Regions from separate parts of the Puia sp. P3 genome, predicted to be linked through region 2. Evidence: riboswitches for the same ligand, from Rfam matches in the RefSeq annotation. Region 2 holds a riboswitch; the other holds the start of a gene.

Region 1 (14,993 bases), 3.5 Mb from region 2:
CCATTTCATCGTTCTGACGGTAAAGGATCAGGGGGTAGGTCTGAATCTCGAATTGTACAGAGACAGGGTATTCCGGCTATTCCAGCGGTTTCATACACACAAGGAAGGAATGGGTCTGGGCCTGTATCTCGTGTACTCGATCGTGGAAGCGTATGGTGGAAAAATCGATGTGGAGAGCGAGGTGGGCCTTGGAACAAAGTTTACAATCTATCTTAGCAATGCCGATGGTGAATAAAATTCTGCTGGTGGATGACGACGACGCGACCAACTATCTTTCGCGGGAGATCCTTGCCGATCTTGACGCGGCCGTGGAGATCGTCGTTGCGCAGGACGGTGACGCCGCCTGCGACCTTATCCAGTCCAACAATTGTCCGGACATCATCTTTCTGGATGTCCGGATGCCGCGAATGAGCGGCTTTGACTTCCTGAACAAACTCGACAAGATGCAGGTCTGTAAGAAAATGAAGGTCGTGTTGCTGACGAGCTCTTCGAGGATCGAGGACAGGGAAAAGGCCATGGGGTATGGAAATGTGCTGGGGTATCTGGAGAAGCCGCTGACCTGGCAGTCTGCGCGGAAAGTGATCGAGGCGTATTTTCACTGAGGCGGGACCGGCGAAGCTATAAAACTGGACACCGATTGTATCGAAACCGGACAGTCGGTTGTCGAGCCGAAACGCCAACTAATTGATTAGGAGTAGAGGCGGAAACCGGCATTTTTCTGGCGGCAAGCTGTTGCACTCCAAACAACTTTCCGATGTTCAAAAACTATTTCAAGACCGCCTGGCGCAATCTCCGCAAGAACAAGGTCTATTCGGTCATCAATATTCTGGGGTTGGCCATCGGCATGGCTGCCTGTATCGTGATCATGCTTTTTGTCTTTTATGAGAAGAGTTTTGACCGGATGCATTCCAAAAACATCTACCGCCTCAACGAAGTGCAGAAATTCCCGGGGATGGTGGCTTCCCAGAAGGTGGCCCTGTCGATGTTTCCCATGGGATCGACGATAAAGGCGGAGTTTCCGGAGGTGCTGAATTTTACGCGGATCCGCTGGGACGGAAAGTACCAGCTGACCTATAAGGAGAAAAGGTTGTTTTTGCCGCAGGTGTTCGATGTGGACACCAGCATGCTGGCGATGTTCGATTTCCCGCTGGTGAAGGGGGACAGGGCTACGGCGCTATTGAAGCCCAATAGTATCGCGCTGACCGCATCAGCCGCGCGTAATCTTTTTGGGGCCGAAGACCCCATCGGAAAGACGATCTATCACTATTCCACGGATACCGTTCTGTTCACTGTGACGGCGGTGGTGGCGGACGTTCCTTCGAACTCACAGCTGCAGTTCGACGCCCTGATCTCTTTTAATACGTTCATTAAACCCAAATGGTACGATGGCTGGGGCGGCAACTGGCTGAATACTTATTTCGAGCTGGCGCCCAATACCAATGTGGCGGCGATGGAGAGGAAATTTCCGGACTACCTGAAGCGGCATTTGTCCAATGGAGATGGCTGGAAGTTCTACGAGCTGTTCCTGCTGCCGCTGAAAGACGTGCACGCGGGCGCCGCGGATATCGGGCTCGACTATATCAACTATCAGAAATTCGATAAGAGTTATACCAATATCTTCACCGTGATCGCGCTGATCGTGCTCACGATCGCCTGTATCAATTTTATGAATCTGAGCACCGCCAGGTCGGCCGAGCGGGCACGGGAGGTGGGTATCCGTAAGTCGGTCAGGGCGCTGCGCGGACAGCTGGGCGTGCAGTTCCTCAGCGAGACGATACTGCTGTCGCTGCTGTCGCTGGTGCTGGCTCTGGGTCTTGTCGTGCTGGCGCTTCCTTCGGTGAATGCGCTGAGCCAGCGTTCGCTGGGGACCGTTCTCTTCCAGCAGAAGTGGATCCCGCTGGTCGTCCTGCTCGGCACCGTCGTGGTCGGCGTCGTTTCCGGTCTTTATCCGGCGGTCTATCTTTCGTCTTTCCAGCCCGTGAAAGTATTGAAGGGGTTGCCGCAGATCGGGAAGAACAAGAGCTTTTGCGGAATGTTCTGGTCGTTGGGCAGTTCGCGAGTGCGATCTTCCTCATTATCGCCACCGTCGCTGTCTTCCGGCAGCTGAGCTTTATGCGGGACAAGGACCCGGGCTTTAGCCGCGATCAGGTGCTGAATATAAAACTCGACCGGGTAACGGCCCGGAAATATACGCTGCTGAAAGAGCAGCTGAGTGGGAGTTCCCTGATCCGTCTGGTGACCGGTGCGCAGGACGAGCTGGGCAGTCATCTTGACCAGTCGGGTATAGAGTTCAAGGGCGACGGCCCGCTGCGGCAGCTGACCTCGACAAGGCTGATCGTCGACCCCGACTATCTGCGGCTCTATCAGATACCGCTGGCGGCGGGGCGGGACTTTTCACGCGAGAAACAGGCTAACGGCCGCGAATACATCATCAACGAGGCGCTCGCTTCGGAGCTGCTGAAGGATATGCCAGGCCGTCCGATGTCCTCGCTGCTGGGCAGGCATTTCGGATTCGACTCCGCGGGCTATATCGTCGGGATCGCAAAGAATTTCAACTTCAATTCCCTGCACTATAAGATCGAGACCATGTTCCTCTTCAATCAGACGGACTGGGGCTATAGCACACTGTCCGTGAAGCTCGGGGCGGGGAAGACCAGGGAGGCGGTAAATTTTGTGGAATCGGTCTGGCGAAGGAATTTCCCCGAGAACCCGCTGGAATACCAGTTCCTCGACGACCATTTTGCCGAGGTCTACCGCGCGGATATGCAGGTGTCGCGGATGGTGGGCATGCTAGCGGCGCTGGCCATCTTCATCTCCTGTCTTGGGCTGTTCGGTCTGGCTTCGTATTCGGCGGAGCGCCGGATAAAGGAGATCGGTATACGAAAGGTCATGGGGGCTTCGGTCCGAAGCATCGTAGTGCTGTTGTCGCGTCATTTTATCCGCCTCGTGCTGGTTGCTAACCTCATCGCCTGGCCGCTGGCCTTCTGGTCGATCCATCGCTGGCTGGAGGACTATGCCTATCGGGTAGACATGAAGCTGGTGGGTCTTTGTTGCCGCCGGCGTAGCGGCCCTAGCGATCGCGCTGGTGACGGTCAGTTTGCTGGCGATAAGGGCCGCGCTGGCCAATCCGGTGAAGAGTCTCAGGACGGAGTAAACTGACTGAGGTCGTAGATACCCAGCTGTTTCTCTATATCGGCTACTTTGGCAACCATTGTTTCGAAGCCGTCCTTGCCGAAGTGTTTGTGTTCGTTGTTCTCGAACTCCTCTCCAAGAGAATCGTATTCGTGGCGGCTTACCAGTCGGCGGAAAGCGGGGAAGAGGACCGTGTCTTCGCGCGACTCGTGGGGACGGTACATCGTGTTGAAGGTGGTGAGCAAATCAGCTAATTTATTCGTGTCATTGCCGTCGAGGGCTGGATTTTTGGTCAGCTGCAATAACTGGTCGGTGATGCGGCGCCCGGCGTTGTGCTGACGGAGCAAGGTGTCGACCAGATCGGTGAGTTGTCCGGCCTTTCGGAAACGGGGAAACAGGTAGTCTTCTTCCTGCTTCTCGTGATAGTCTTCGACAAAGCTGCGAATGATGGTGGCGGCCGCATTCAGTGCGGTCAGATTGGGGGTCATGCCAGAAGTGATCGTCTGGCGGCTGTGGTCGTAGATGAGCAGGATCCTGTTGAGCAGGCCGTGTTCCTGCATCAGGTCTTCGGGCGGTGAGACGTCTTTTTCGTCGCCTTCGCCGCCGGAGCAGCCAGAAAGTAAGGAAATGCCGGTCAGGGTGATCAGGCCGGCCTGCAAGCCCTGGCGGACGAAATGGCGGCGGCCGTTGACGTTGGTGGAGTCGGTTGGTTTCATAGTGGGATCGCCGCAAACAACATACCACGGCAATGGAGGTTTGTGGTATATTTGGATATGATCAGGACCTATATATCCTTTTTGTTAATTGCCGGATTTGCGGTCCTTGTGGCATGCAATTCGGGTGGGCCGGATAAGTCTGTGCTGCAGGCCCGGGTGGATAGTTTGCAAAAGCGGCTAGATGAGGCGTATAAGCCGGGACTCGGAGAGTTCATGTCTGGGATCCAGGTACACCATGCGAAGCTGTGGTTTGCCGGCAAGGCGGGTAACTGGAAGCTGGCTGATTTTGAAGTCGGCGAGATCAAGGAGTCGCTCGACGATATAGCCAAATATTGCACCGACCGTCCGGAGGTTGGGTCCTTGCCGATGATCCGCCCGCCGCTGGATAGTATCAGTGCGGCTGTAGGTGCGGGTAGTTTGACTGCGTTCAGCATTGCGTTTACGCAGTTGACGGCGACTTGCAATACCTGTCACCGGGCGACGAAGCACGAGTTCAACGTTATCAAAATACCGGACACTCCGCCTTTTACCAACCAGGTGTTCTCCAAACAATAATGATGGCGGAAAAAAGAATTGCGGCAGCTGTTCAGACTCTTTCTTCGTCTGGGCCTGACGGCCTTTGGCGGCCCGGCGGCGCATATTGCGATGATGCAGCGGGAGGTGGTGGACCGCCGCAAATGGATGGACCACCAGCATTTTCTGGATCTTATCGGCGCTACCAATCTGATCCCCGGACCCAACAGTACGGAGATGGCGATACATATCGGGCAGGAACGCGGAGGATGGAGGGGGCTGCTGATCGCCGGGGTATGTTTTATTTGTCCCGCGGTGGTGATCACGGGGATCATCGCCTGGCTGTATCAGCAGTATGGTCGTCTGCCCGAGGCGGCGGCCTTTATATTCGGGATCAAACCCGCCATTATCCCGGTGATACTGGCGGCTGCGATGCCGCTGGCACATCGGGCTTTGAAGGGAGTATTGTTGTGGGCTGTGGCTTTACTGGCGCTGGCGGCGGGTCTGCTGGGAGTGAACGAGATCTATGTCATGTTTGGAGCGGGGCTGGTGGTGTTGCTGTGGGTGGCCCTGCGGCAGCGGGGTGGAGAGCTCAGGGGTTTCTTCCCGTTGCTGCCGGCGGTCGTCGTCGCGAATTCGCGGATATTCTTTTCCTTTTTGAAGATAGGCGCCATCCTGTATGGCAGCGGGTATGTCCTGTTTGCTTTTTTGGACAGCGAGCTGGTGGCAAAGGGGCTTCTGCCGAGAAAGGTATTGATCGACGCCATTGCCGTGGGGCAGTTCACGCCGGGGCCGGTATTTTCGTCTGTAACGTTTATCGGCTGGCAGATGGGTGGATGGCAGTCGGCGGCGGTTGCTACGCTGGCGATCTTTCTGCCGTCTTTTGTATTTGTAGCTATTTCGCATCCACTGGTACCCCGGATGCGGCGGTCGAAAATGTTCTCCGCTTTTCTGGACGGGGTGATTGTCGCGTCGGTGGCCATTATCCTGACGGTGTGTATCGATTTTGGCCGGGCGACGATCACCGACTGGCGCGCGGTGGTGATCGCGGTCGCTAGCGGGATAGTGGTCTTTGGCTTTCCGAAAGTGAACAGCGCTTTTGTGATCCTTGGCGGGTCGGTGCTGGGATATATTCTCGGACTACTGCGATAGGGTCAACGACGGGCGATCCGGTCATAGAAGCCGCCATAATTATTTTGCCGCACTCCGTCCTCGCGGAAGAACTTGCCGGGAAAGCCCAGATCGATGGCGCTGGTTTCGTCGAGCCGGCGGACCTCTTCTTCAGGCAGGACGAGGTCGACCACTTTTAAATTTTCGTGTAATTGTTCGAGCCGCGTGGCGCCGACGATGGGGATACATTCGAATCCCTGTTGGCGGGTCCACTGAAGTGCGACATTGCCGGGTGTCGTGCTGAGTCTGTCGGCCACGGCCATTACCTCTCTGGTGATGCGCTCGCTGTTGGGATCGCGGCGGTTGCTTTCGGGCTTGACGCGTCCCTGTCCGCCCCGCAGGTATTTGCCTGTCAGCGCGCCTCCGGCCAGCGGAGCCCATGGAGTAACGGTCATGCCATAGTGTCTGGCCATGGGAGTGAGTTCTCTCTCTGGGGTTCGTTGCAGCAGGCTGTATTCTATCTGCAGGGCCACCAACTGGCTCCAGCCCATCAGCTCGGCCATCGTATTTCCCTTGCTGACGATCCAGGCGGGTGTGTCGCTGATGGCGGCGTAGTTGACCTTGCCCTGGCGGATGAGGTCGTCGAGGCCGCGAAGGACTTCGTCGATGGGTGTGAGGTCGTCCCAGATGTGCAGGTACAACACGTCGATGAAGTCTGTCTGAAGCCTTTTAAGGCTTTCTTCGACGCTGCGCATCATATTCTTCCGGTTGTTGCCGCTTGCGTTGGGGTTGGTGGTATTGTCCTTCAGTGAGTATTTTGTGGCGATGACGAAGTAGTCCCGGTCGCGGGGGCTGACGAACTCGCCGATGATCTTTTCGCTGGTGCCCAGCTTGTAGATATTGGCGGTGTCGAGGAAATTACCGCCGGCGGCGGCAAAGGTCTCCATAATGTCAAAGCTGGTTGTCTTGTCGGCGCCCCAGCCGTTCTCGGTGCCGAAGCCCATGGTCCCAAGGCATAGTTCGGATACTTTCAGTCCGCTGCGTCCCAGTAGTCTGTATTTCATAAGAGATAAATGATGTGAGGGGCAAAGGTAAAGGTTATAATTTTGTATCTTTGATTCGTTGCGTTATAAGGCAATTATATTGACACTGGCCACCCTGTTCTATCTGGTGGAGTATGCTGCGACGCCGCGGATGATGGTGGAGATGGCGTCACGTGCGGAGGCGATGGCGCACTCCTCCTGTAGCGAGTGTGCGAAGGGAAATGTCCGAAGTCCACGAAGGAGTGCCATCCGACCTCGGACTGCTGCGTGAACTGTCCGATGTGTTATGTGATGCTGCTGCCGGTGACGATGGAGCATTCCTGTCCTGTATCGGTATCGATGGAGTATCCGGTCTGGGCCTCTTCTTATTCTTATCAATATATTATTTCCTGCTGGAAGCCGCCGAATGCGGCGTAATTTTCTCCGACAAGACACTTTATTTAATTACTTCATTCAACTCAATTATATGAGAAAGGCATTTTTATTGGCCATGACGGCCGTATTGCTGGCTGGACCGGCAGCATTCGCAGCCGGCGGCGGCAAGGCAAAAAACAGGATTGTACGCATTGCACGAAGCAGAACTGTACAGGCGCTAAATGCGCCCAGTGCTGCGCGCATGGGCAGTGTACAAAGGGGTAATTCCTGTTGATATTTAAATTGACGGCTCCGCGTTTGCGGGGCCGTTTTTAGTATCTTTATGACATGAGCCTTCACGAATCGAAATCCTGTGGCCGCTGTCAGTCTCCCTTTGAATGCAAGGTTGGCAATATTGCCCAGTGTCAGTGCAGCGGTATTTCTCTTTCCGACGAAGAGAAAAAATACATCGGCTCCAACTATGTGGACTGTCTCTGCCGGGGTTGTCTCCTCGAGATCCAGCGCGAGTTCAGGTACAGGCCTACGGAGGAGAAGCTGAAGTTCCTTCAGACGACGGTGAGGAACCGCTGACGGTTTATCGGATCTCTACCGGTCTTTTGTTCTCGTCGATAGCTACCAGCGTAAAATTGCCTACGATCGCCTGTTCTCTTTTTTCAGAATACATCTGTTCTATAAATATCTCCACGGATACGGTTAGGCTGGTTCGTCCGACCTGTGTTACTCTTCCGATCAATTCGATAATGGTCCCGGCGGGTATGGGCTTGGTAAAATTGATCCGGTCTGAGGAGACGGTCACCACTTTTTCCGGCTATATCGGGTGGCAGTGATAAAGGCGACCTCGTCCATCAGATACATCGCCATCCCGCCAAACATCGTGTCGTAGTGATTGGTGCTGTCAGGGAATACGGCCTTGAAAAGCCGGGTCGTCGATCCGGCTATGCGTTGTTCTTCTGTCATTTTTTGGATTTGAAAGGCAACGGGCAGCCGGTGGCGGCCGCCCGTCTGTCCTCAATTATTGCCCTACAAGCTCTTCGGCCCGTAATTCTTTTGCTGCTTCCACCATTTCTGTCAGTGCGGCCCTGGTCTCGGGCCGAGGCGCGGGTCTTGAGACCGCAGTCGGGGTTGACCCACAATTGTTCTGCGGGGATCACGGCCCTGACCTTTTCCATGAGTGTAACCATTTCTCTTCGCGAGGGAACGCGCGGCGAGTGGATATCGTAGACGCCGGGGCCGATCTCGTTGGGATAGCGGAAATCGGCGAATGCGTCGAGCAGGTCCATCTGCGACCGCGAGCATTCGATCGTGATCACGTCCGCGTCGAGGTCGGCGATGCTCTGGATGATGTCGTTGAATTCGGAATAGCACATATGGGTATGGATCTGCGTTGCGTCTTCCACTCCGCTGGCGGAGATGCGGAAGGCTTTTACCGCCCAGTCGAGGTATTCTTTCCAGTTCTCCCTTCGCAGCGGCAGGCCTTCGCGGATGGCGGGTTCGTCGATCTGGATGATCCGGATGCCGGCTTTTTCGAGGTCGACCACTTCGTCGCGGATGGCCAGGGCGATCTGCGTGCAGGTCTCGCTGCGGGGCTGGTCGTTGCGGACGAAGGACCGCTGCAGAATCGTTACGGGTCCCGTCAGCATGCCCTTTACCCATTGGCCGGTCAGCGACTGTGCGTAGGCAGACCAGCGTACGGTCATGGCCGTTGGTCTGGAGACGTCGCCATAGATGATGGGCGGTTTCACGCAGCGGCTGCCGTAGCTCTGTACTCCAGCCGTTGGACGTAAAGACAAATCCTTCCAGCTGTTCACCGAAGTATTCGACCATATCGTTGCGTTCGAACTCGCCGTGGACCAGCACATCGATACCGGTCGATTCCTGCCAGCGGATGGCTTCTTCGGTTGCCTTTTCGATGAGGGATTCGTATTCACTCGTTGTCAGTTCGCCTTTCTTCCACCGGGACCGGATATTGCGGACTTCGGTGGTCTGTGGGAATGAGCCGATGGTGGTGGTGGGGAAGAGCGGAAGTTTTAGCGCTTCGCGCTGGCGGAGTTTGCGTGTGGCAAAAGTGTTCTGGCGCCGTGCGTCGGCGTCGGTAATTGCGGCTACGCGTTGTTTGACCGGCGGTTTGTGGATGAGTGTGGACGTCCTGCGGCTGTTCGTTGTGTCCATGTTATCGCGCCAGGCCCTGTCCGTTTCGGTGGAGGCCTCGCCTGATGCGAGACGTTTTAGGAGGACTACTTCTTCGATCTTTTGTTTGGCGAAGGAAAGCCAGCTCCTGATCTCGGTGGATAGTTCCTTCTCTAGGTCGAGGTCGCAGGGGGAATGCAGGAGCGAGCAGGAAGGGGCTATGAGGATCCGGTCGGCGCCGATAGCCTCAACGGCTTTGTTGATCAGGTACAGCGACTGCTGAAAGTCGTTCTTCCAGATATTTCGACCGTCGACCACGCCGAGTGACAGGCGGGTCCGGGACTGGGGAAAGCCGGTTTTTAGTATGTCATCCAGCTGTGACGGGCAGCGCACCAAATCGAGGTGGATGGTCTGGACGGGGAGGTTCAGGACCGTGTTTAGATTTTCGCCGTAGCATTCGAAATAGCTGGCGAGGATGATGTGCAGGTCGGGGAAGCGGGACTTGATCTCCTGGTAGGTTTTGGTCACGACCTGCCGTTCTGCCGGAGTGAGGTCGAGGGAGAGACAGGGCTCGTCGAACTGGACATAGTAGGCTTTGGCGTCGTCCAGTTGTTTGAGGACCTGGAGGTACACCGGGAGGAGATTCTTGATCAGGTCGAGCCGGTGGAAGCCTGTTCCTTTTTCCTTGCCCAGCAGGAGGTAGGACACCGGGCCCAACAAAACGGGTTTCGCGTTGATGCTGGCTTCTCTGGCTTCGAGATACTCGTGGAGCACTTTGTTGGAATAGAGGGAGAACTGCTGGTTGGCGGTGAATTCGGGAACGATGTAGTGATAGTTGGTGTCGAACCATTTGGTCATCTCCATTGCCGTTATGTCGTGGCCCTCTTTCTGATAGCCCCGGGCCATCGCGAACAGCAGGTCGATGTCTTTTAGCTGGCGCTGTTCCATCAGGGCGTGGTAGCGGCGGGGGATGGCGCCGACCATCAGGCTGGTGTCGAGCACGTGGTCATAGTAGGAAAAATCGTTGCAGGGGATGAGGTCGATGCCTGCCGCCTTTTGCAGCTGCCAGTTGTGAAGACGGATAGTCTTTCCTGTCTGGATCAGCTGGTCGGCGGGGATCTTGCCCGCCCAGTACTGCTCTGAAGCTTTTTTTAGCTGACGCTGGCTACCAATCCTCGGGTAGCCCAGGTTGTGTGTTTGCATGCTTTTTACTTTTTAAATGATGAATGATCAGATAAAAAGCTCCTGTTCAATTGCAAGATGCGTTGTGGGGGAATAGAAAGTAATGTCTGGGTTGGGCCGCCGCTGCGGATGCCGTCGCGTGTTTGCGCGGATTTGGGATCGCTTGTTTGCGCCTGCTCCAACTCATCGACCTGACTATCTGCTTCATTCCACGAAAGCATTGTCAATACGATAAAGGCAGGTCTCCTGGCTTTGTAGCGTTCTTGCCGTCCTTCCCATCCCGGGGGACAGTGGACGTTGGTGGCAAAAACTCAGGTAGCTACTTACAGTTGCGGGACAGCTTGTGATTTACGCACAATTCCCTATTAACCCCGGTATTATCCGGGGACCTCAGTCGTTTGATGAAGAATTAAAAAAGAACTTTTATTGCGGTGCGAAGGTACTACATTTTGGTCAAATGTGGTTGAACTTCCCATCCAAAGGCGCCGGTCGACTCCGCGGGTCGGGAAAAATAGGCAAGGCGCCATGGAGGCGATGGTTATGGTAATCAGGACAATTCATTTTTTTCGTTTTGCATAGGATTGGGATGTCAGTTGGAAGATGTCGCTGACGGACAGATCGAACAGGCCGCCGATTTCGAGTAGCTCACTGACCTGAAAATTTTCTACCTGGTTGATCAGCCGGCCCAGCCGCTGGCGTTTGATCCGGATATAGGTTGCCACCACATATCTCGGGATGAACTCAAATATATCCTTCAGTGTTTTTATCTCGCCTTCAGTGAACATATCGCGGACGTCCTGATAGCGGGCGTCTCTTTTTTCAGCGACCCTGTGGGGAAACTCCTGCAGTCCTCCTCGATAGTCTGCAGCATTTCGGGCAGTGTCAGTGCGCAAAATCGTCCGACGAGCAACAGCTCTTTCACCGTGAACTCTTCCGGATGCTCTATCAGCTGGTTGAACCGCTCTTTCTTCTTTCCGAGGTCGTCGGCGATGATACTCTTGGGTACCAGTGTCGATGATATCGCTGAATTTCTTTATTTTGCCTTCGTTGAACCTTAGTCTTACGAGCTTGTACCTTGCATCCCTCATATTCAAAGAAAGTTGAAAAAATTAGTTAGAATTGTTTCCTGGACCCGATTGTCCCCCAGTTTGGACCCGCATTTTCCCCTTCATTGGTGCCTTGTTTTCTCTTTTTTGGCCCTTTTTTGCCCTTTTGAAAATGGTTAAGCCTTCCGGACCCCGACGGCGCGCTTTAGTAGAGCCTCGCCGTAGCGGCGCTTGATGGAGTCGATGGACTGGTAGAGCCGGATATTCTCCTGGGTGTCTTCGTATAGCTGTATCTGGTAGTTGCCGGGGATCAGCCGGGTAAAACGGATGCCTACCAGCCGCACGAGCATCCGCCGGTCGTAGAGCTTGTCGAAGAGCTCCTGCGCCGTCCGCAGCAGCAGGTGATCCGAGTTCGTGAAATCGATGGTCTTCTGCCTGACGACGGTGTCGAAGTTGGAATACCTGAGCTTGACCGTTACGCAGCCCGTGAGGCGGTCCTGGGTGCGCAGCTCGAACCCGACCGACTCCGTCATCCGCACCAGTTGGGCGTGCAGGAATTTCAGGTTGATGGTGTCCGTCTGAAAAGTCTGTTCTGTCGAGATGGACTTCTGCTCCCGGTAGGGGATCACCGGCGAGTCATCCAGACCATTGGCCTTTCGCCACAGGTCGACACCCGTCTTTCCGAGCATCGTCTCCAGCATCTCCATAGGGATCTCGCTCAGGGTCCGGATCGTCTCGACCCCCGGCGGACCAGCTTGTAGGCCGTCTCCTTGCCGATGCCGGGCAGTTTGCCGATCTTTAAAGGCGCCAGAAAGCTCTTCTCCTGGCCGAACGGTATTTCGAGCTGTCCGTTGGGCTTGACCTCATTGGTGGCGACCTTACTGATCAGCTTGTTGCTGGCCAGGGCATAGGAGATGGGCAGGCCGCTTTCCTTCAGCACTTTCTTTTTTAGTTCGACGGCATAGAGGCTGCAACCAAAGAATTTGTCCATGCCCGAGAGGTCGATATAGAACTCGTCGATAGACGCCTTCTCGAATAGCGGGACGTTGTCCCTGATGACGTCGGTGACGAGGCGGGAGTATTTGGAATAGGATTCCATGTCTCCGCGGATGACGAGCGCTTCGGGGCAGAGGCGCCGGGCCAGTTTCACCGGCATGGCGCTGTGGATGCCGAACCGCCGCGCCTCATAGCTGCAGGCGGCCACCACACCCCGGTCGCCGGAGCCGCCAACGATGAGGGGTTTGCCCTTCAGGCGGGAGTCCTTGAGGCATTCCACGGAGACGAAGAAGGCGTCGAGGTCGAAGTGGGCGATATGTCTTTGTCCGTCGATCAGCATTTTTTATGCAATTTGTGCGGCTCGCGATCTGATGCCTGCCTTTTCGATATGGGATACTTCGATATTGTACACCCCAAACTCTTCTATCACTTTCCCTGTGATCCGGTAGAAGCCCGCGCGGGGTGGATGGGCGGCGTGGATCAGCGGGAAATGCACCGTGTCGATCCAGTCTTTATTGGAGTCGAGAAAGGTCCCGAAACTCATGGTGTCTCCTTTTATCGTCCGAACGGGTTTGTGGGTGACGTGATAGCCCAGTACGGTAACCGTCTTGTTAAGGTGCCTGGGTAACTCCCGCGCCGGCAGGTACTTTGACGGATCGTCGTCGACCAGCACGAAGGGGTCTCCTGCGGGGAATCCCAGCAGCTCGACGTCGTCGTACCACTTGCTCCATCTCGTGCACCGGCAGGTCAGGCAGGGTGAAGGATTTGGGGGCTTCCCTGAACAGCAGGTGGGTGGCTGGGGCCGTGTCGCGGGTCTTCTTCTGCAGCAGGTCTCCTTCCCAGAGCAGTTCTTTCTTATTTCTGCCTGTGAAACGTAGGGCGTCCATCCGGATCAGGAGATCCAGCTGTTCCGGAGGGATGGCGGTGCGTTCGATAAAGTCGGAGAGGCTGATATAGGGACCGGTGCTTTCGCGCAGCTGGACGATGGTCTCTGCGATCTGCTGTTCCAGTCCCTTCACGTGTACAAAGCCGATCCAGGCGTCTTCCCCGTGAAGGTTGGTGAAGTAGTCGCTGTTGTTGACACAGGGCCGGTGTACCCGGGCGCCGGAACGCATCAGCTCGTAGAAGTATAATTCCCGGCCATAGAAGCCGCCGAAATTGTTGATCACGGCCACTTGCGAACTCCATGGGGTAGTGGGTCTTCAGGTAGAGGCTCTGGTAGCTCTCCACGGCGAAGCTGGCGGAATGGGCCTTGCAGAAGCTGAAGTCCGCGAAGCTTTCTATCTGCCGCCAGACCTCCCCGATCGCGGCCTCCGGATAGTTGGATCTTTGGCAGTTGGCGAAGAACCGGGTCTTGAGTGCCGGCAGGTGACCCTTGCCGCGGTATCTGGTGCTGGTGGCGCGCCGTAAAAGGTCCGCGTCGGCCATGTCGAGGCCGGCCCATTCGTGGGCTACCTGGATGACCTGTTCCTGATAGATCATCACTCCGTAGGTCGAGCCCAGGATCTCTTTTAGTTTGGGATGCGGGTAGTCGAATTTGTCCGGGTTGTGGACGCGATAGATATACTGGTGCATCATGCCGCTGCGGCCGACGCCTGGCCGGATGATCGAGCTGGCGGCCACCAGGGTAGGGTAGTCTTCGCAGTGCAGTTTCTTTATCAGCTGGCGCATGGCGGGGGATTCGATATAGAAGCAGCCGATGGTGTTGCCGTTGCGCAGCTGTTTGCGGACGGCCGGGTCGTTTTTGAATTTTTCGGTCTGGTGGATATCGACGTCGATGTTTCGGTTCTGCCGGACGAGCCCGATGCATTCTTTGATATGTCCGAGTCCGCGCTGGCTGAGCACATCAAGTTTGTGCAGGCCGATGTTCTCGGCGACGAACATATCGATCATGGCGGTGGCGAAGCCCTTGGGCGGGAGGTGGAGGCTGCACCGGGCCGTGATCGGCTCTTCGGAGATGAGGATGCCGCCGGGGTGAATGCTGAGGCCGGAGGGAAAGTTCTGGAGGAGTTTTCCATACTGGAGGATGATGCGGTGGATATTATCCTCGTCGGTTCGTTTCATGAAATTTTCCTTGTCGCCGCTGGCCCGGTAGTAGCCTTTTTCCGCCAGTGTGTCGATCTCTTCTTTGGGGAGACCGAAGACCTTGCCCAGTTCGCGGACGATGGCGTTGTACTGGAAGGTGGGGTACATGCCGAGGAGGGCGACGTGCTGACGGCCATACCGTTTGAGCATATAGTCGATGATATCGTCCCTGTCGAGATAGGAGAAGTCGATGTCGAAGTCGGGCGGGCTCGACCGGTGGGGGTTCAGGAAGCGTTCGAAATAGAGGTCCAGCTCTATCGGATCGACGTCGGTGATGCGAAGGCAGTAGGCCACGAGGGAGTTGGCGCCGCTGCCCCGGCCGACGTGATAGAAGCCCCGGCTTTGGGCATAGCGGATCATGTCCCAGGTGATCAGGAAATAGGCCGTGAAGCCCATTTGGTCGATGATGCGGAGCTCTTTGGTAATGCGCTCCCGGTGCTTCTTCGTGGGGCCATAGCGGTGGCGGAAGCCTTCCCATGCCAGCTTCTCGAGTAATACCCGGTCGTCTTCGCGGCTGGCGGTATAGAGCCGTTTGTTCTTGTACACGCCGAAGTCCATGGTGATCTGGCAGGCTTCGGTGAGCCGTCCCGTGTTGGTGATGATAAAAGGATATTGGCGGAAGGCGGATAGCAGGTGCAGCGGCGGGAGAAAGGTCTCGTGCTCCGCGG
Region 2 (14,993 bases):
CTGCCGGTGAGGGAAAAGGTCGGATACATGGCGCCTCTGTTGGCTTTAACGCTCCGGCGGTATGCCTCGATCGTGAGGGCGTCCATTTTTTGCAGCGGCTGGTTGGTCAGCGCCAGTGCATAGACGGATTCCGGCTGCAGGTCGGCCAGTTTCTCGATGGGTATGTCGTCCACCGGCGGGGCATACACTTCAAAAGGAGTGGCGGCGTCGAGGTCCATATAGGCCTTTAGCGTGAGCACCGCCTGCTGGATATTGCCAAGGCTTCCTACGTAGGTCGAGCTGTCCTGTGCTACCTGTGCCTCGAGTTCGGCGGCATTCAGTTCGGGCAACGACCCGGCATTCACCTGTTTGCGGGTAATGTCCAGCTGGTTTTGCGAGAGGTGCAGCTGGAGATGGGCTGCTTCGCTTTGCTCCCTGGTGAGGAGCACCTGCAGATAGGCGTTGGCGACATTCAGGGAAAGGTCGTTCTTCGTCTTGTCCGAACTGGCCAGCGCTGCCTGCCAGGAATAGCGGTAGGCCTCGATGGTATTGCGCAGACTAAGGAAATTGAATACGTTGACGCTGGTCTGCAGCTGGTAGTTGTTGAGGAAATAGGTGGTAGTGCTGAGGCTATAGCTGCCGGGATTCTGCGTATTACCGCTGCTGACGCCGGCGGTTGTGCTCACCTGGAGGTTGGGCAGCTGGGCCAGCTTACCCTGATTGAGCGTCAGTTTGGAGAGGCGGGCCTGTACGTCCGCCTGCTTGATCGAAATATTGTTCGCCAGCGCATACTCGACGCACTTACGCAAGTCCCATTTTTCCTGCGCTTGGATGGTAAGGTTCAGGAGGGGTATCGAAAAGGATAAGAGCAGCAGTTTTTTCATACTCATGGAAACAAATTTAAAGCAATTTTTACCAGACCATTTCAAATGCCTGCCGCAGGTCCTGGATAAGATATTCCGGGTCTTCCAGACCGGTGTATAGCCGCAGCATCCGGTGTTCCTTTATGCCCGGGTCGAACTCCGCCGCTGTCAGCGACGCGCATTTGGGCAGGATCAGGGACTCGTGACCGCCCCAACTGACGGCCATCATGATATGCTTCAGCCCTTCGCAGAACCGGACGATCTCGTCTCTCGACCTCGCGCGTACGTAAAAGCTCAGCAGTCCGCAGGCGTCTTTCATCTGCGTGCGTGCAAGTTCGTACTGGGGAAAGCTTTCGTCAAGAGGGAACAGGATACTTTCCACCTGCGGGTGTGATTTGAGATAACCGGCAACTTTCCGGGTAGTGACGGTAAGCCGTTCCATGCGGGCGGGCATGGTCCGAAGCCCCCGGATCAGCAGCCAGGCGTTGAAAGGCTGGATGCCGATGCCGGCATTCAGCAGTTCGCTATCGAAGATCTTCTTCATCATGGCCCCGGTGCCGCAGAGGACGCCGCCGACCGTATCACTATGACCGCCAATGTATTTTGTCGCCGTCTGCATGGCGATGTCGATCCCATAGTCAAGAGGCCGCTGGTACAGGGGCGTGCAATAGCTGTTGTCGATGACCGTGACGATATTCTCCGAACGGGCCAGTTCGGCCACCGCCTGCAGGTCCTGCAGCTTGTAGTCCCAGGAATTGGGGGATTCCGGGTAGATCAGCGACGTATTGGGGAGGATCGCCCGCTCGAAGTTTTCGATCCGGGTGCCGTCGATATAGGTAGTCGTAACGCCAAACCGGGGAGGATCACGTCGAACATGCGCTGGGCCCGGTGTAGGGCTTGTCTACCGAGACGATATGGTCGCCGGATTTGACATTGGCGAGTACCGATGCAAAGATCGCCGATGCCCCGCTGTTGAAGACCAGACAGTCTTCCGCGCCGTCCAGCGCGGCCAGCTTCTTCCGCAGGATATCAACAGTCGGATTGAGGCCCCGGCTGTACAGGTAACCGCTGTATTCGTCGTCAAACCGGTCTCTCAGTTCGTCGACCGTGTCGACCCTGAAATTGCTGGTCTGGATGATGGGGGCGCTACCGCGTTGAAATACAGGTGACGGTCTTCGCCCAATTCGTTGATTATATAGGAAATATCCATATGTCTAGTTGACAGCCCTCCGGGCTTTTCGCAGCACAAAATAAAGGATAAAACAACCCACGAATATAAGCACCCCATACAGGGCCGACATGGGATCGTTGATGGCGATGCTGGTGGCCACGCAAACATAAGCCAATATAAAGACCAGCGGCATCACGGGAAATAATTTCATCCGGTAGATATCCCTGTCCTCGCCCGTCTTCCGGCGCCGCATGATAAATATGGTGCTGGCGCTCGTGGCAAAGCCGATGCTATCGAGGAAAATGGAATAGTTGATGATCTTTTCGACCGTGCTGCTGAATATCAGCGTTATGATGATGACCGCCGCGAAGCCCGTCAGCGACCATACGATGACGTCACGCTTCGGGGACCTCTGCTGGAAGGCTGATGGCAAAATCCCTTCCGTGCTCATCGCGCTCATCACCCGCGGATTGCTCATCAGCGCGACGTTGACATAGGCCATCACGGAAAGGAACATCAGTACCCGAAGGATGGCGTCCCCCGTGGGTCCGAACAGGTGTTCCATAAGTATGGCCGCGATGGAGTTTGCCGTTTTCAGGCGCTCGAACCCGATGACCTGGGTATATACGACGTTAATGGACAGATAGAGGGTGATGATGATCGCGATGCCGAAGGCGATGCCTCTGGGAATGGTGCGTCCCGGGCTGCGAACTTCGCCGCCGAAATTGATCGTTTGCTGGTAGCCGCCATAGCTGAATGAAGCCGCGACCAGTGCAAAACCGAGGGCCTTCCAGAAGGGGAGTTGCAGGCCTGCGGCTCCGGTAGCTGTGCCCGTCGCCGGGGGACTATCCGGGAGTGGATGCTTGCCAAAGACGGCGAGCAGCAACAGCAGGATCAGCAGGATCTTGACACAGGTAAGGATATTCAGGACACGGCTGCTCATCCGCAGACCGAGCAGGTTGATGGCGTAAAAAAAGCGACGCCCACAATGGTCACCATTTGCAGGAATACCTGCGGGGTGGGACCGGTGAAAAAGAACCTTCCGATATACTCCGCGCCGATGACCCCCACGGCTGCAGTCGAGCCGGCGTTGGATACGAGTATGATGCAATTGACGGCAAAAGCTATGGACGGATGAAACCCATATGAAAAGATCTTGTAGTATCCCCCCATCACCGGATAGCGGGAGCCAATCTCCGCATAGGTAAGCGCGCCGCACAGAGCGATCACCCCGCCGACTATCCAGGCGAGAAAAAGATGGTCGGCGTGCCGGCACGGGCAGCTGCCTCTACCGGAGTCCGGAAAATACCCATACCGATGACCAGGCTCACCACGATCATCGTAAGGTCAAAAAGGTTCAGCTGTTTTTTATTCATACAATTGTTAGAGAGGAGCAATTGAAGATAATGAAATAACTTTACCGTAAATCCTGTCGGGTGAAAAAACAAACTCCTGTTTACGGTCTCTCTTTGTTACGCTACAGCCCTATCCGCGCAAAGTTCACATCCGACACCATTTTTGACAGACTCGTCCGATACAAAGCCGTTGAACGAGGTAGTGGTAAAAGCCTATGAGCAGCACCGGAAGCTGACCGAAGTCGGCGCGCCCGTGAGCATCGTCAGCAAGGCGTCCCTCAACCGGTTTGGGAACATGAGCATCCTTCCCGCGCTAAACACCAACCCGGGAGTGCGGATGGAAGAACGCTCGCCGGGAAGTTATCGGTTGAACATAAGGGGTAGTTCGATCCGCTCGCCTTTCGGCGTCAGGGATATCAAGATCTACTGGAACGAGATCCCCCTGACAGACCCCGGAGGAAACACCTATCTCAACCAGCTGGGTTTTTATAATTTCCAGTCTCTCGAGGTCATAAAGGGTACCGCCGGAAGTCTCTATGGCGCTGGCATCGGCGGCGCGGTGCTTATCAACAGTATGCCCTCTGTGTGGGAGAAGGGAATAAGCGCGGACTATTCGGGCGGCAGTTACAATACCAACGGTCTCAACCTGAACGTCAGGGTTGGGGATGACGAGCACCGGAATATCATTTCCTACTCGCACCAGACCAGCGACGGCTACCGTCAGCAGTCGCAGATGCGGCGCGATATAGCCAGCTGGGAGACGCAGCTGAAGGCTTCGGAGAAACAGACCATTCACGCCTATATCCTCTATGGCGACCTCTACTATCAGACACCGGGCGGACTGACCCTGGCTGAATACAACAAAAACCCGCGCCAGGCAAGGCCCGCCGTCGGCACGCAACCCAGCGCCATAGAGGCGCAGGCGGCGATCTACCAGAAGAATTTCACAGCGGGGTTCAGCAACGAATATAGATTTAGCGGGCACTGGGAGAATACGACGGCGGTCTATGGGGCGTATACGGATTTTACCAATCCGGGTATCCGCGTGTATGAGACAAGACAGGAGCCTCATTTCGGCGGCCGGACCGTCTTCCGCTACAAGACGGAGCTGGGAACGGGCAGTCTCCGGATCGACGCCGGCGCCGAGGCCCAGCGCGGATTCTTCGAGACCCGCGACTATGCCAACAAGCTGGGAGTACAGGATACGCTGCAGACCGACGACCGCCTTGGCAACTGGCAGTATTTAGCGTTTGTGCAGGCAGACCTGCGGCTGTCCGGCGGGTGGACATTCACTGCCGGCGCCAGTTGGAACAAGACAGCCGTCGATATCACGCGGGTCTCGGTGCGGCCGCCCGTCACCCACCCGCTGCGCTTCGACAACAAGCTGGCTCCCCGGTTTGCCGTACTGAAGAAGATCCTGCCCGAGGTCTCGCTATACGCCAGCGCCGCCCGCGGCTTCTCCACCCCCACGGTACAGGAGCTCGAGAAGACCAACGGAGTCGTCGGCCCTCCCCTCCAGCCCGAAGACGGCACCGACTACGAGTTCGGCGCGCGCGGCAATCTCCTGCACGGAAGGCTGTTCTTCGACGTCAATGCCTTCTTCTTCCACCTCAACAACACCATCGTCCAGCGGATAGACTCTTTCGGCATCGGCTATTCGATCAATGCCGGTAAGACCGACCAGCACGGTATCGAGACCTATATCTCTTATCAGCTGGTGGACCAGTCCACCGGATTCTTCGGCAATGTGCGCGCGTGGGTGAGCCACACCTGGCATGATTTCCACTACCGCGATTTCGTCCAGGATACGACCAGCTTCTCCGGCAAGCGTCTGCCGAGTGTCCCGCCCCAGACCCTTGTCGGCGGCCTCGACGTCCTGCTGCAGTTGGGGCTGTATACAAACGTAACATATACCTATACCGACCGAATCGCGCTGAACGATGCGAATTCGGCTTTTGCCGGGTCGTATGCTCTTCTGGGTGCGCGGCTCGGATACCGGAAAGCGCTCGGCAGTTGGAAGCTGGATATTTTTACGGGGGTCGACAATGCTTTCGACAGGAGGTATGGACTGGGGAATGATTTTAATGCGGCTGCGGGCCGGTATTATAATGCCTCGCCCGGAAGGAACTACTATGCGGGGTTGTCGGTGAATTACAGACTCCCGTGAGACGGCGCCGGGGGCTCGCCGGGGCAGCGGGTTTGCCGGGGTGCCGGTTACTTCACGATCTTTATGGCTGTCTGATAGAAATTATTGACCGCGCCGATGACTTCGTACTTGATGTAATAGCTTCTTACAAAATCGTTCCAGGCGGCAAACTCGTGGTTGGGAATATTGAACTCGTCAAAAGCAGGATATCTCCGTTGCGGAGATAGGGCGCCATCATGGTCAGGGCAAACAGGGTGGATGAATACAGGTCCGCGTCGAGATGGAGGACGCGCGTCGCGTCGGGGTTGTCGAGGTTTTTGCTATAGTTCGCGAGAAAGGTATATACGGTGTCCTGAAAAAGTCCCTTGATGAATGTCCCGCGGGAGTCGTCTACAAAGGGGGTATCATAGCTGAATGCGCCCTTCTTGAAAAAATGCCAGTCCTCGGGGAGACCCTCGAAAGTGTCAAAGCCGAAGAACAGCGAACCCGGGTGCTGGTTGAACTTTGTCCACCAGACGAACGAAGTCCCGCCCGCGACCCCGAACTCGAGGTAGTGGATCGGCTTCTGGTCCAGGCCCTCGGTCTTCACCACATATTCGTGCAGCTTGAGCCGGTTGTTATAGGACCGGGTAGGCTTATAGAAATCCGAGAAAGGAACATTTTTGCTGTGCTTGTTGACCCAGGAAGAAAGCAGCGAAAAATTATGAAGGAATCCCAACCCAAACCGCAGCGGCTTCAGCAGAACGCCGACCCGCGACACCAGCAGAAGGTCTTTGATAAAGGAATTGGCTTTTCGTATAAAGTTTTTCATAATACTTACCAAATGGGGCCCAAGATAAACTGAATTGCGGGAGAGAGCAAATGATTCTATAGCTTTGTTTCCCCATGAACAAACTCCTTATTCCGGTTCTTCTGGTTTTCCTGGCGTGCAATCAGCCGGGCGGAAAAAGCCCCGCCGCAGCGGTGGCCGCCGGCGACAGCGCCAGCGCCACCAGTACGATGCGGTACGCGAAAGGCTTCCGTATCCAATACTACGGCCACTACAAGGTCCTTAGCACTGGTCAACCATATCGCGGGTCAGAGCGATACCCTGCGCTATCTTCTGCTGCCCGAAGGCGTCACGCCTCCCGCGGAGAAAGCGGGTATGCCCGTGATCCGGATCCCGGTAAAAAGTCTGGTCGTCCTCTCTTCGTCTCATGTAGGCCTCGCCGATTTCGCGGGTGTCGCAGACCGGATCATCGGCCTCGGCAGTCTGCAGTATATCTCCTCGCCTGAGATGCGCAAGCGGATAAAGACCGGCGCTGTAAAAGAGGTCGGGCTGGACAATGCCATCAACAACGAACTGATCGTCGCCCTGCATCCTTCGGCCGTCCTCACCATGAGCAATCCCGATATTACGAGCGGTAAGAACCGAACGCTTACCGACGCAGGCATACCGATGATGCCTGTCGCCGAATGGCTCGGAGACGACTCCGCTCGGCCGGGCAGAATGGGTCAAGCTCCTGGCGGCATTGACGGACCGCGAAGAGACCGTCAACAAAAAATTCGACAGCGTAGCAAACGAATATCAGCGGCTGGCGGCACTGGGCGCCGGCGCGGCGTCGCATCCCTCCGTCATCATCGGCATGCCCTACAAGGGCTCCTGGTATATGCCTGCGGGAGAAAGCTATATGGTAAGACTGCTGAATGACGCCGGCGCGGACTACCACTGGAAAGATTCAAAAGGGACGGGCAGCCTCTCGCTGAATTTCGAAATGGTCGCACCGATAGCCCTGTCGGCCGGGTACTGGCTCAACCTGGGTACGGTGGAGTCAAAGGCGCAGGTCGCGTCCAACGACTCCCGATTCACACAGTTTGCACCATACCGCACCGGCGCCCTGTACAACAACACGCGCCGGACGAATGATATCGGCTCCAACGACTATTGGGAGTCCGGCGTCGCCAACCCTCAACTGATACTGGCCGACCTGATCCGGATCGTACACCCAGGCCTTTTACCCAAAGATTCTTTGTACTATTACAAACAATTGCAATAATTCATGCCCGTCATCTTCCCTAAGGTCCGATTGGCAGGTCTTCTCCTGTTGCTGTTCCTGGCCTTCCTGCTGGATATTTCCATAGGATCGGTGAAGATACCGTTGAGGGAAGTATTCCATATCCTGTTCGCTTCGTCTTCCCCCGACAGCACTGAACTTCATCGTGGAAAAGATAAGGATACCGAAAGCACTGACGGCGGTCCTCGCCGGATGCGGGCTGTCCGTTAGCGGTCTTCAGATGCAGACCCTGTTTCGTAACCCTCTCGCGGACCCTTCCGTACTGGGTATCACGGCCGGCGCCGGACTGGGTGTCGCGATGGTGATGCTGTCCGGCGGCAATATGGCTACGCTGTTCGCGATCCGTGAACTCGGTATCTCCGGCAGTCTTCTGATCACCATCGCGGCCTGCGTGAGCGCGGGACTGGTCATGATCCTGGTGCTCATTCTTTCCAGCCGGCTAAGAGACAATGTCCTCATGCTGGTCATCGGCATCATGATCGGCGGCATCACGATCTCCATCACCAGTATCTGGCAGTATTTCAGTTCGCCCGAACAGGTGAAGGACTACCTGCTCTGGACCTTTGGCTCGCTTGGCGGCGTTACCGGCGGACAGCTCCTGATACTGAGCAGCGTCATCGGGGCGGGGCTGATCATGGCCTGGCTTTCCTCCAAGATGCTGGATGCGCTGCTGCTCGGCGAGAACTACGCCCGGAGCATGGGTCTGAACCCACGCCGTGCCAGGCTGGTGATCATCTGCAGCAGCAGCCTGCTGGCCGGTAGCATTACGGCCTTCTGCGGTCCCATCGGATTTGTCGGCATTGCTGTCCCCCATATTACCCGTCAGCTGTTCCGCAGCTCCGACCACAGGGTGCTCGTCCCAGGCAGCTGCCTCACCGGCGCGCTGCTTCTCCTGCTTTGCGATATACTTTCCTAGCTGCCCGGCAGCTCAACCGTACTGCCCATCAACGTCATCACGGCGCTGGCCGGCGCTCCGGTTGTGATAGCCCTCCTTCTTCGTCAAAAGAATATAAACGCGTACTGATGAGCAGTCCCCTCCTTCAAACAAGAGCGCTGCAGACGGGTTATCAGGCCGGGGGCAAGAGGACGGTCACGACAAAGGGGCCGCTGACTCTTGAAGTTCATCCGGGACAGCTGGTCTGTCTACTCGGACCCAACGGGGCGGGCAAATCCACTCTTCTCCGGACGATCGCCGGTCTTCAGCCGCCACTGGCGGGAACCATCGAGATCAACGGGCAGGACGTCCGCCAGCTCTCTCCCGTACAACGCGCCCGTACCGTCAGTCTGGTACTCACTGACAAGGTAAGTACCCACCATCTGGACGTATACTCTCTCGTGGCACTCGGCCGCTATCCATGGTCCAGCTGGCTCGGCGGTATTGGCGACAAGGACAGGGCGGCCATCGAATGGGCCATCGACTCCGCGGGGATCCGGTCATTTCTCGACCGGAAAATCAACACGCTCAGCGACGGAGAACACCAGAAGATCATGCTCGCCCGCGCGCTCGCTCAGGACACACCTCTTCTGGATGCTGGACGAACCTACCGCACATCTTGACCTGCCCAGCCGCATCCGTCTGATGCGTCTGCTGCACCGCCTGGCCCGGCAGACGGGAAAAGGAGTCCTTCTTTCCACCCACGAGCTCGAGCTCGCGCTCCAGGTCGCCGATGAGGTCTGGCTCCTTCAGGACCCGGGCGTTTTTTATTGTGGCGCACCGGAAGACCTCGTGCTGACTGGCGCCTTCGAGGCCGCTTTCGCACACGAAGACATACGGTTTGACAAGCAGACGGGGACGTTTACGATAGAGCATGAGAACCGGAGGCCCGTCGCTTTTAGCGGAGACGGGCTGCCGGCCCGGTGGACGAGAAGGGCGTTGCAGCGGGAAGGATATTTTATCAGCGACGATGCGCCCTGCTCCATCAGTGTGTCGGGTTCCGCGGGCTGGACAATGACGCGCGACGGCAAATCGTATTCGTTCTCCGACATCTCCAGCCTTTTGCAGGCACTGAAGAAGACAGACCCGCAATAATTATTTTGACTTGCCCTTTGTCTCGATTACTTTTGTAGCGTTTTTGGTTGACCTCATCGTCATTAAAAGGGAAGCCGGTGCAAAGCCGGCGCTATCCCCGTAGCTGTAAATGTCATCTCAAACGGCCGACAACTCTCTTCAAGACCACTGCCCGCCAACGCGCGGACGGGAAGGTGAAACGGACCGGACATAAGCCAGAAGACCTGCCAGAATCAAATCATCCAATTTTTTAACCGCTTTCGGGTGAAAAGCGAAAAACACAAACTGTAATGAGCAAAAGACATTCCATTCTCTTTTTGCTGCTGGCAGGCAGCCCGGCAGTGTATGCCCAATCGACAAGAGACAGCACCGTAAGACAACTCGACCAGGTAGTGGTCACGGCGACGAAGTCGCCCAAAAAACTCAGTGAGACCGGAAAAGTTATAACCGTTGTCTCCCGAGAAGAGATAGAACACAGCTCGGGTAAGGACCTTTCGCAGATCCTCAATGAACAGACGGGTATCATCGTCAACGGATCGACGAGCAATCCGGGTAAGGACAAGACCATCTTCCTCCGCGGAGCCTCCGACAAATACACGCTGATCCTGCTCGACGGCGTTCCACTCAACGACCCTTCGCAGACAGGCGGCCAGTACGACATACGGCTGATACCCGTCTCACAGGTCGACAGGATAGAGATCCTCAAAGGCAGCCAGTCCACGCTCTACGGCTCCAACGCGGTAGCAGGCGTGATCAATATCATCACGCGCAAGGGCGCTTCGGGAGAGACGACAGGACACGGCACTGTTTCCTACGGCACCTACAACACCCTGAAAGGCTCAGCTGACCTCGAGCGGAAAGGCAAGGTCTTCGACTACGACCTCAACTACCAGTACATCAACACCGACGGCATCTCCGAAGCAAAGGATACCACCGGCAAAGCAGGCTTCCCGAAGAACGGCTATAGTCTCCAGTCCTTCCAGTCCGGCCTGGTATTCACCCGACCGATAATCTGACCATCAACCCGTATTTCCGCTATTCCGAATTCAAGGGCACCTTCTCCGCCGGCCCCTTCGCAGGCGGCAATGACCCCTACAAGGGATCGCTCGTAAATACCGGGCTTATGGGCAACCTGGAAATATGCCCTGGGGACGGTTTATGCGAACTTCGGCTATGACTATACCCAGCGCTACTATGGCGGCCAGTACTCGTCGACCTACCAGGGCCGGTTCTATCACGGCGAAGCTTTTGTCAACCATCGCATTTCGGGCAACTGGCAGTTGCTGGCCGGGGTGAATTTCCAGTCCTACAGCATCGTCAAACCGGATACCGCAAATACCATCGTCAGCCCATATGCCTCTCTCTTCTACAAGACGAGGGACGGTCTCAACGTCGAGCTGGGCGGCCGGTTCAATCACGACAATAAATACGGGGACAACTTCACTTATAGTCTAAATCCGTCTTATCTCGTGCATCGCAATGTGAAACTGTTTGCGAATTTCACGTCCGGCTTCCGGCCGCCTTCGGTGAATGAGCTGTTTGGGCCGTATGGCGCCAACCCCGCGCTGAAGCCGGAGAAATCGTATAGCGAAGAAGGCGGCGTTCAGTTGTTCCTGCTGGATGACCAGCTTACCGTGACGGGCGACTATTTCGACCGGCTGATCAGGAATGTTATTTTCTATTCAACCGATCCCGTCACATTCCAAAGCCTCTATATCAACCGGGACCAGCAGCACGACCACGGCATCGAAGGCGAGGTCCGCTATTCTCCGGTGAAAGGCCTCACGCTGAAAGCGGCATATACCTATGTCAACGGAAAGACCACGCAGAAGCTGAGCGGCAAGGATACGACGTTCAACAACCTCATCCGCGTACCGAAGAGCAACTTCCAGTTGTATGCGGGCTATCAGGTGACGAAGGGCCTCTTCATCAACACCTCGCTGCAGGTGACGGGCAAGCGCCAGGACCAGTATTTCGACCCGGCGACCTATGTCGCTTCCAGCGTAACGCTCGACAGCTATGCCTTGTGGAACGCCTACGCGGAATACCAGTTGTGCGGGAACAATTTCAAACTGTTCGTGGACGTAAAGAATATCACCAACAAAAAGAATTATTACGAAGTATACGGCTACAGCGTACAGGGAACAAACCTGACGGTGGGCCTCAGCGTCAAACTGTAAATGGCGGGAATAACTTTTATTACGGGTGGTGCGCGCAGCGGAAAAAGCAAATACGCGCAGCTGCTGGCTCTCGAACGGAGCCAGCAGCCCGTTTTTGTGGCGACGGCCCGTGTCTGGGACGCCGACTTTATGGAACGGATCGACAAGCATCGCGACCAGCGGGGCCCGGAATGGACGACCTTCGAAGAGGAAAAGCAGCTCAGCAGGCTGCCGCTGGAAGGGAAAGCTGGCGGTGATCGACTGCGTCACGCTATGGATCACCAACTTTTTTGCGGATAGCCGCTACGATGTGGAGGCCAGCCTCGAAGCCTGTCAGCAGGAGTTCGACGCGCTGATGCGTCAGGATACCGACCTCATTATCATCAGCAACGAGATAGGAATGGGTCTTCACGCCCCCAACGAAGCCGGAAGAAAATTCACCGACCTGCACGGCTGGATAAATCAATATATCGCCGCCAGGGCCAATCGGGTTATCTTTATGATTAGCGGAATCCCTTTAATTGTCAAATAAAACGACTCCATGCAAACGGGTACAACGACGAGCCTGCAGGAAAAGCTGCAACACCTGATCGACAACAAGACCAAGCCAAATGGTGCACTTGGCCGCCTGGAAGAGCTGGCGCTGCAGATAGGCTCCATTCAGGGAACCACGCATCCGCAGCTGAACCGTCCCCATATCGTCGTATTTGCCGGCGACCACGGCATCGCCGCCACCGGCCTTGTCAATCCCTACCCTCAGTCCGTCACCGCACAGATGGTGCTCAATTTTATCACCGGAGGGGCCGCCATCAACGTATTCTGCCGTCAGCACAGTCTCGGGCTTACCGTCGTGGATGCGGGCGTAAACTTCGACTTCGACACGAGCCTGTTCCCCGGAAAGCTGTTGTCCAAAAAGCTCGGATACGGTACCCGCAACTATTTGGAGCAGGAGGCTATGACCGCCGAAGAAGTGCAGAAAGCGCTGGTGGCGGGAGCGGAGATTGTCACAGAACTGGCCTCCAACGGCTGCAACTGTATCGGCATGGGAGAGATGGGCATTGGCAACACTTCGTCGGCATCGCTGATCATGAGTTTTATCACCGGTATACCCGTGGAAGAATGCGTGGGCCGCGGCACCGGCGTCAATGATGAACAGCTCGGGCAAAAAAGGAGACGCTGCGCAAGGTCTTCCGGCGCCATTTGCCGGCGATAGCGGCCACGCCGGACGCGCTCACGATCTTGCAGCACGTGGGTGGTTTCGAAATAGCGATGATGACGGGCGCGTATCTGAAAGCCGCGCAGATGAAGATGGTTATAGTCGTGGATGGGTTTATAACGACCTCGGCTATGCTACTGGCGCGGCTGATCGACCAGAATGTTCAGGACTGTTGTGTTTTTTCGCACGCCAGCGGGGAAAGCGGTCACGCGAAAATGCTGGAGTATCTCGGCGCCGAGCCCCTCCTGAATCTTGGCTTGCGGCTGGGCGAGGGAACGGGTGCGGCGCTGGCCTGGCCGCTGCTGCAGTCTGCCGTGCAGTTCCTGCGCGAGATGGCGTCGTTTGAGTCTGCGGGTGTGAGTAGGGCGAGGTTAAGAACAAATGAAAAGAGAATGGAATATACTGATGACCGCGATACAGTTCATGACGCGGATAAGTGTCCCCGGAACTACCGTGTATGAGCCGGTCTATCTTCAGCAGGCGCCCCGCTATTTTCCGGTCATCGGCTGGATCGTCGGCGGCGTCAGTATTCTCTCCTTCCTTGTTCTTTCCCGATATGTCTCTACCGATGCCGGGATCCTCGCGGCCATGATCACCGGTCTTCTCGTGACCGGCGCCTTTCACGAAGACGGATTCGCCGATGTCTGCGACGGAATGGGCGGCGGCTTTAGCAAAGAACAGGTCCTTCGAATCATGAAAGACAGCCGCATCGGCGCCTATGGAGCCATCGGACTGATCGCTATACTCGGCAGCAAATTCGTCCTTTTAAAGGAGCTCGCGTCCAGCCATCGCTATTTTTTGGTGGCGTTCTCGCCGCACACAGCGTCAGCCGCCTGATGCCGGTGCTGGTGATGCAGACGGCCAACTATGTATCCGACCCGGGCGAAAGCAAATCGAAAGACGTCACCAGCCGCCGGCTGTCGGGTGGTAGCCTAATCATCACCGTTATACTGGCGCTCGCGCCTTACGGCTTCCTGCCCTGGCGCTTTTCGCTGAGCATACTTCCTGCTCTATTGGGGACCTGGCGACTGAACCACTATTTCCGTCGCCGTATCGGGGGATACACGGGTGACTGTCTGGGCGCCGTTCAGCAGGTGACAGAGTTGGTGATTTACCTCGGATTTATAATTATTTGGCGGTACTGAACCGGACTCCGTCCGGTTCGTCCACTTTGTGGACAGACATTAGCGGTATCGGGGAAAAAATTATTTTTTGGGAGAATTTTTTCCCCGATTACTTTTAGGTAGTGAACGACATCTATCTTATTCGACACACCACGCCCGCTGTGGCCAAAGGCGTCTGCTACGGCCAGACGGACCTCGACGTAACGGAAAGCTTCGAACAGGAGGCCGCCACCATTGGTCTTCACCTTCCGGAAGGGATCGACCTTGTCTATAGTAGCCCGCTTCAGCGCTGCGCCCGGCTGGCCAGCCGGCTGTTTCCGGGTCAGCCTTTATCGCTGGAGAACGACCTGATGGAAGTATACTGCGGCGAATGGGAAATGCGGCACTGGGATGAATTGCCCAAACACGAAATAGAACCCTGGATGGCCGATTTCGTCAATGTCCGGATCCCCGGCGGCGAAAGCTATCTGGACCTGCAGGACCGCGTAGGCAGGTGCTGGTCGGTCATCACCGGACAGGCGCCGGACAGGCGTATAGCCGTAGTCGCCCACGGCGGCGTCATCCGGAGCATACTCGCCGGGATCACGAATACCCCCTGATAAATAGCTTCAAAGTTTTTAACTTACACTACGGCTGCGTGGTGAGGATATACTGGAAGGAAGGTGCGCTGGGTTATGAAACGCTATCGAATATTGCGCCGGCGGAAAAGGAACAACACAAGCCGAAAAGCTTTTACTAAGGCATGAATATACACCTCGATCTTAACCAGTTGCTCACGGTGACCTTTACGCTGTTCGCCGTGATCGATATCATCGGCAGCATTCCGCTGCTGCACGCCCTGAAGAAAAAGATCGGCGGCCTGCACGAGGCGAAGGCCACCCTTATCTCCGGCGCTCTGATGGTCCTGTTCCTCTTTGT

What was found. A riboswitch is a leader RNA that binds a small molecule or an ion and turns the genes downstream of it on or off. The one in region 2 is predicted to bind cobalamin.
Region 1: another riboswitch for cobalamin. It lies ahead of metE (5-methyltetrahydropteroyltriglutamate--homocysteine S-methyltransferase); the one in region 2 lies ahead of ACQ86N_RS42190 (TonB-dependent receptor).

What each region holds. Positions count from the first base shown of each region.
Region 1 covers NZ_CP192583.1:3,130,970-3,145,962, reverse strand. Annotated here, with positions in the region: gene ACQ86N_RS19160 (ATP-binding protein) at 1-235, shown strand, start outside; gene ACQ86N_RS19155 (response regulator) at 225-602, shown strand; gene ACQ86N_RS19150 (ABC transporter permease) at 755-2,107, shown strand; gene ACQ86N_RS19145 (ABC transporter permease) at 2,026-3,159, shown strand; gene ACQ86N_RS19140 (hemerythrin domain-containing protein) at 3,141-3,848, opposite strand; gene ACQ86N_RS19135 (hypothetical protein) at 3,906-4,403, shown strand; gene chrA (chromate efflux transporter) at 4,422-5,513, shown strand; gene ACQ86N_RS19125 (aldo/keto reductase) at 5,516-6,535, opposite strand; gene ACQ86N_RS19120 (hypothetical protein) at 6,736-6,984, shown strand; gene ACQ86N_RS19115 (cysteine-rich CWC family protein) at 7,217-7,459, shown strand; gene ACQ86N_RS19110 (acyl-CoA thioesterase) at 7,464-7,688, opposite strand; gene ACQ86N_RS19105 (hypothetical protein) at 7,682-7,846, opposite strand; gene ACQ86N_RS19100 (hypothetical protein) at 7,843-8,748, opposite strand; partial or broken gene metE (5-methyltetrahydropteroyltriglutamate--homocysteine S-methyltransferase) at 8,717-10,219, opposite strand; cobalamin riboswitch at 10,418-10,606, opposite strand; gene ACQ86N_RS19090 (hypothetical protein) at 10,756-11,091, opposite strand; gene ACQ86N_RS19085 (DNA polymerase Y family protein) at 11,421-11,951, opposite strand; gene ACQ86N_RS19080 (DNA polymerase Y family protein) at 11,963-12,580, opposite strand; gene ACQ86N_RS19075 (hypothetical protein) at 12,584-12,913, opposite strand; gene ACQ86N_RS19070 (hypothetical protein) at 12,852-13,127, opposite strand; partial or broken gene ACQ86N_RS19065 (hypothetical protein) at 13,146-13,355, opposite strand; partial or broken gene ACQ86N_RS19060 (PHP domain-containing protein) at 13,627-14,993, opposite strand, start outside.
Region 2 covers NZ_CP192583.1:6,672,928-6,687,920, forward strand. Annotated here, with positions in the region: partial or broken gene ACQ86N_RS42120 (TolC family protein) at 1-869, opposite strand, end outside; partial or broken gene ACQ86N_RS42125 (trans-sulfuration enzyme family protein) at 892-1,689, opposite strand; gene ACQ86N_RS42130 (PLP-dependent transferase) at 1,706-2,026, opposite strand; gene ACQ86N_RS42135 (APC family permease) at 2,057-2,956, opposite strand; gene ACQ86N_RS42140 (amino acid permease) at 2,953-3,243, opposite strand; gene ACQ86N_RS42145 (hypothetical protein) at 3,252-3,389, opposite strand; gene ACQ86N_RS42150 (TonB-dependent receptor) at 3,559-5,535, shown strand; gene ACQ86N_RS42155 (class I SAM-dependent methyltransferase) at 5,660-6,325, opposite strand; gene ACQ86N_RS42160 (hypothetical protein) at 6,566-7,012, opposite strand; gene ACQ86N_RS42165 (hypothetical protein) at 7,026-7,550, shown strand; gene ACQ86N_RS42170 (hypothetical protein) at 7,554-7,778, shown strand; gene ACQ86N_RS42175 (iron chelate uptake ABC transporter family permease subunit) at 7,714-8,484, shown strand; gene ACQ86N_RS42180 (ABC transporter ATP-binding protein) at 8,592-9,125, shown strand; gene ACQ86N_RS42185 (hypothetical protein) at 9,097-9,597, shown strand; cobalamin riboswitch at 9,625-9,822, shown strand; gene ACQ86N_RS42190 (TonB-dependent receptor) at 9,867-10,592, shown strand; gene ACQ86N_RS42195 (TonB-dependent receptor) at 10,722-11,756, shown strand; gene ACQ86N_RS42200 (bifunctional adenosylcobinamide kinase/adenosylcobinamide-phosphate guanylyltransferase) at 11,757-12,035, shown strand; gene ACQ86N_RS42205 (bifunctional adenosylcobinamide kinase/adenosylcobinamide-phosphate guanylyltransferase) at 11,989-12,267, shown strand; partial or broken gene cobT (nicotinate-nucleotide--dimethylbenzimidazole phosphoribosyltransferase) at 12,277-13,412, shown strand; gene ACQ86N_RS42215 (adenosylcobinamide-GDP ribazoletransferase) at 13,405-13,788, shown strand; gene ACQ86N_RS42220 (adenosylcobinamide-GDP ribazoletransferase) at 13,788-14,096, shown strand; gene cobC (alpha-ribazole phosphatase family protein) at 14,198-14,674, shown strand; gene ACQ86N_RS42230 (MarC family protein) at 14,818-14,993, shown strand, end outside.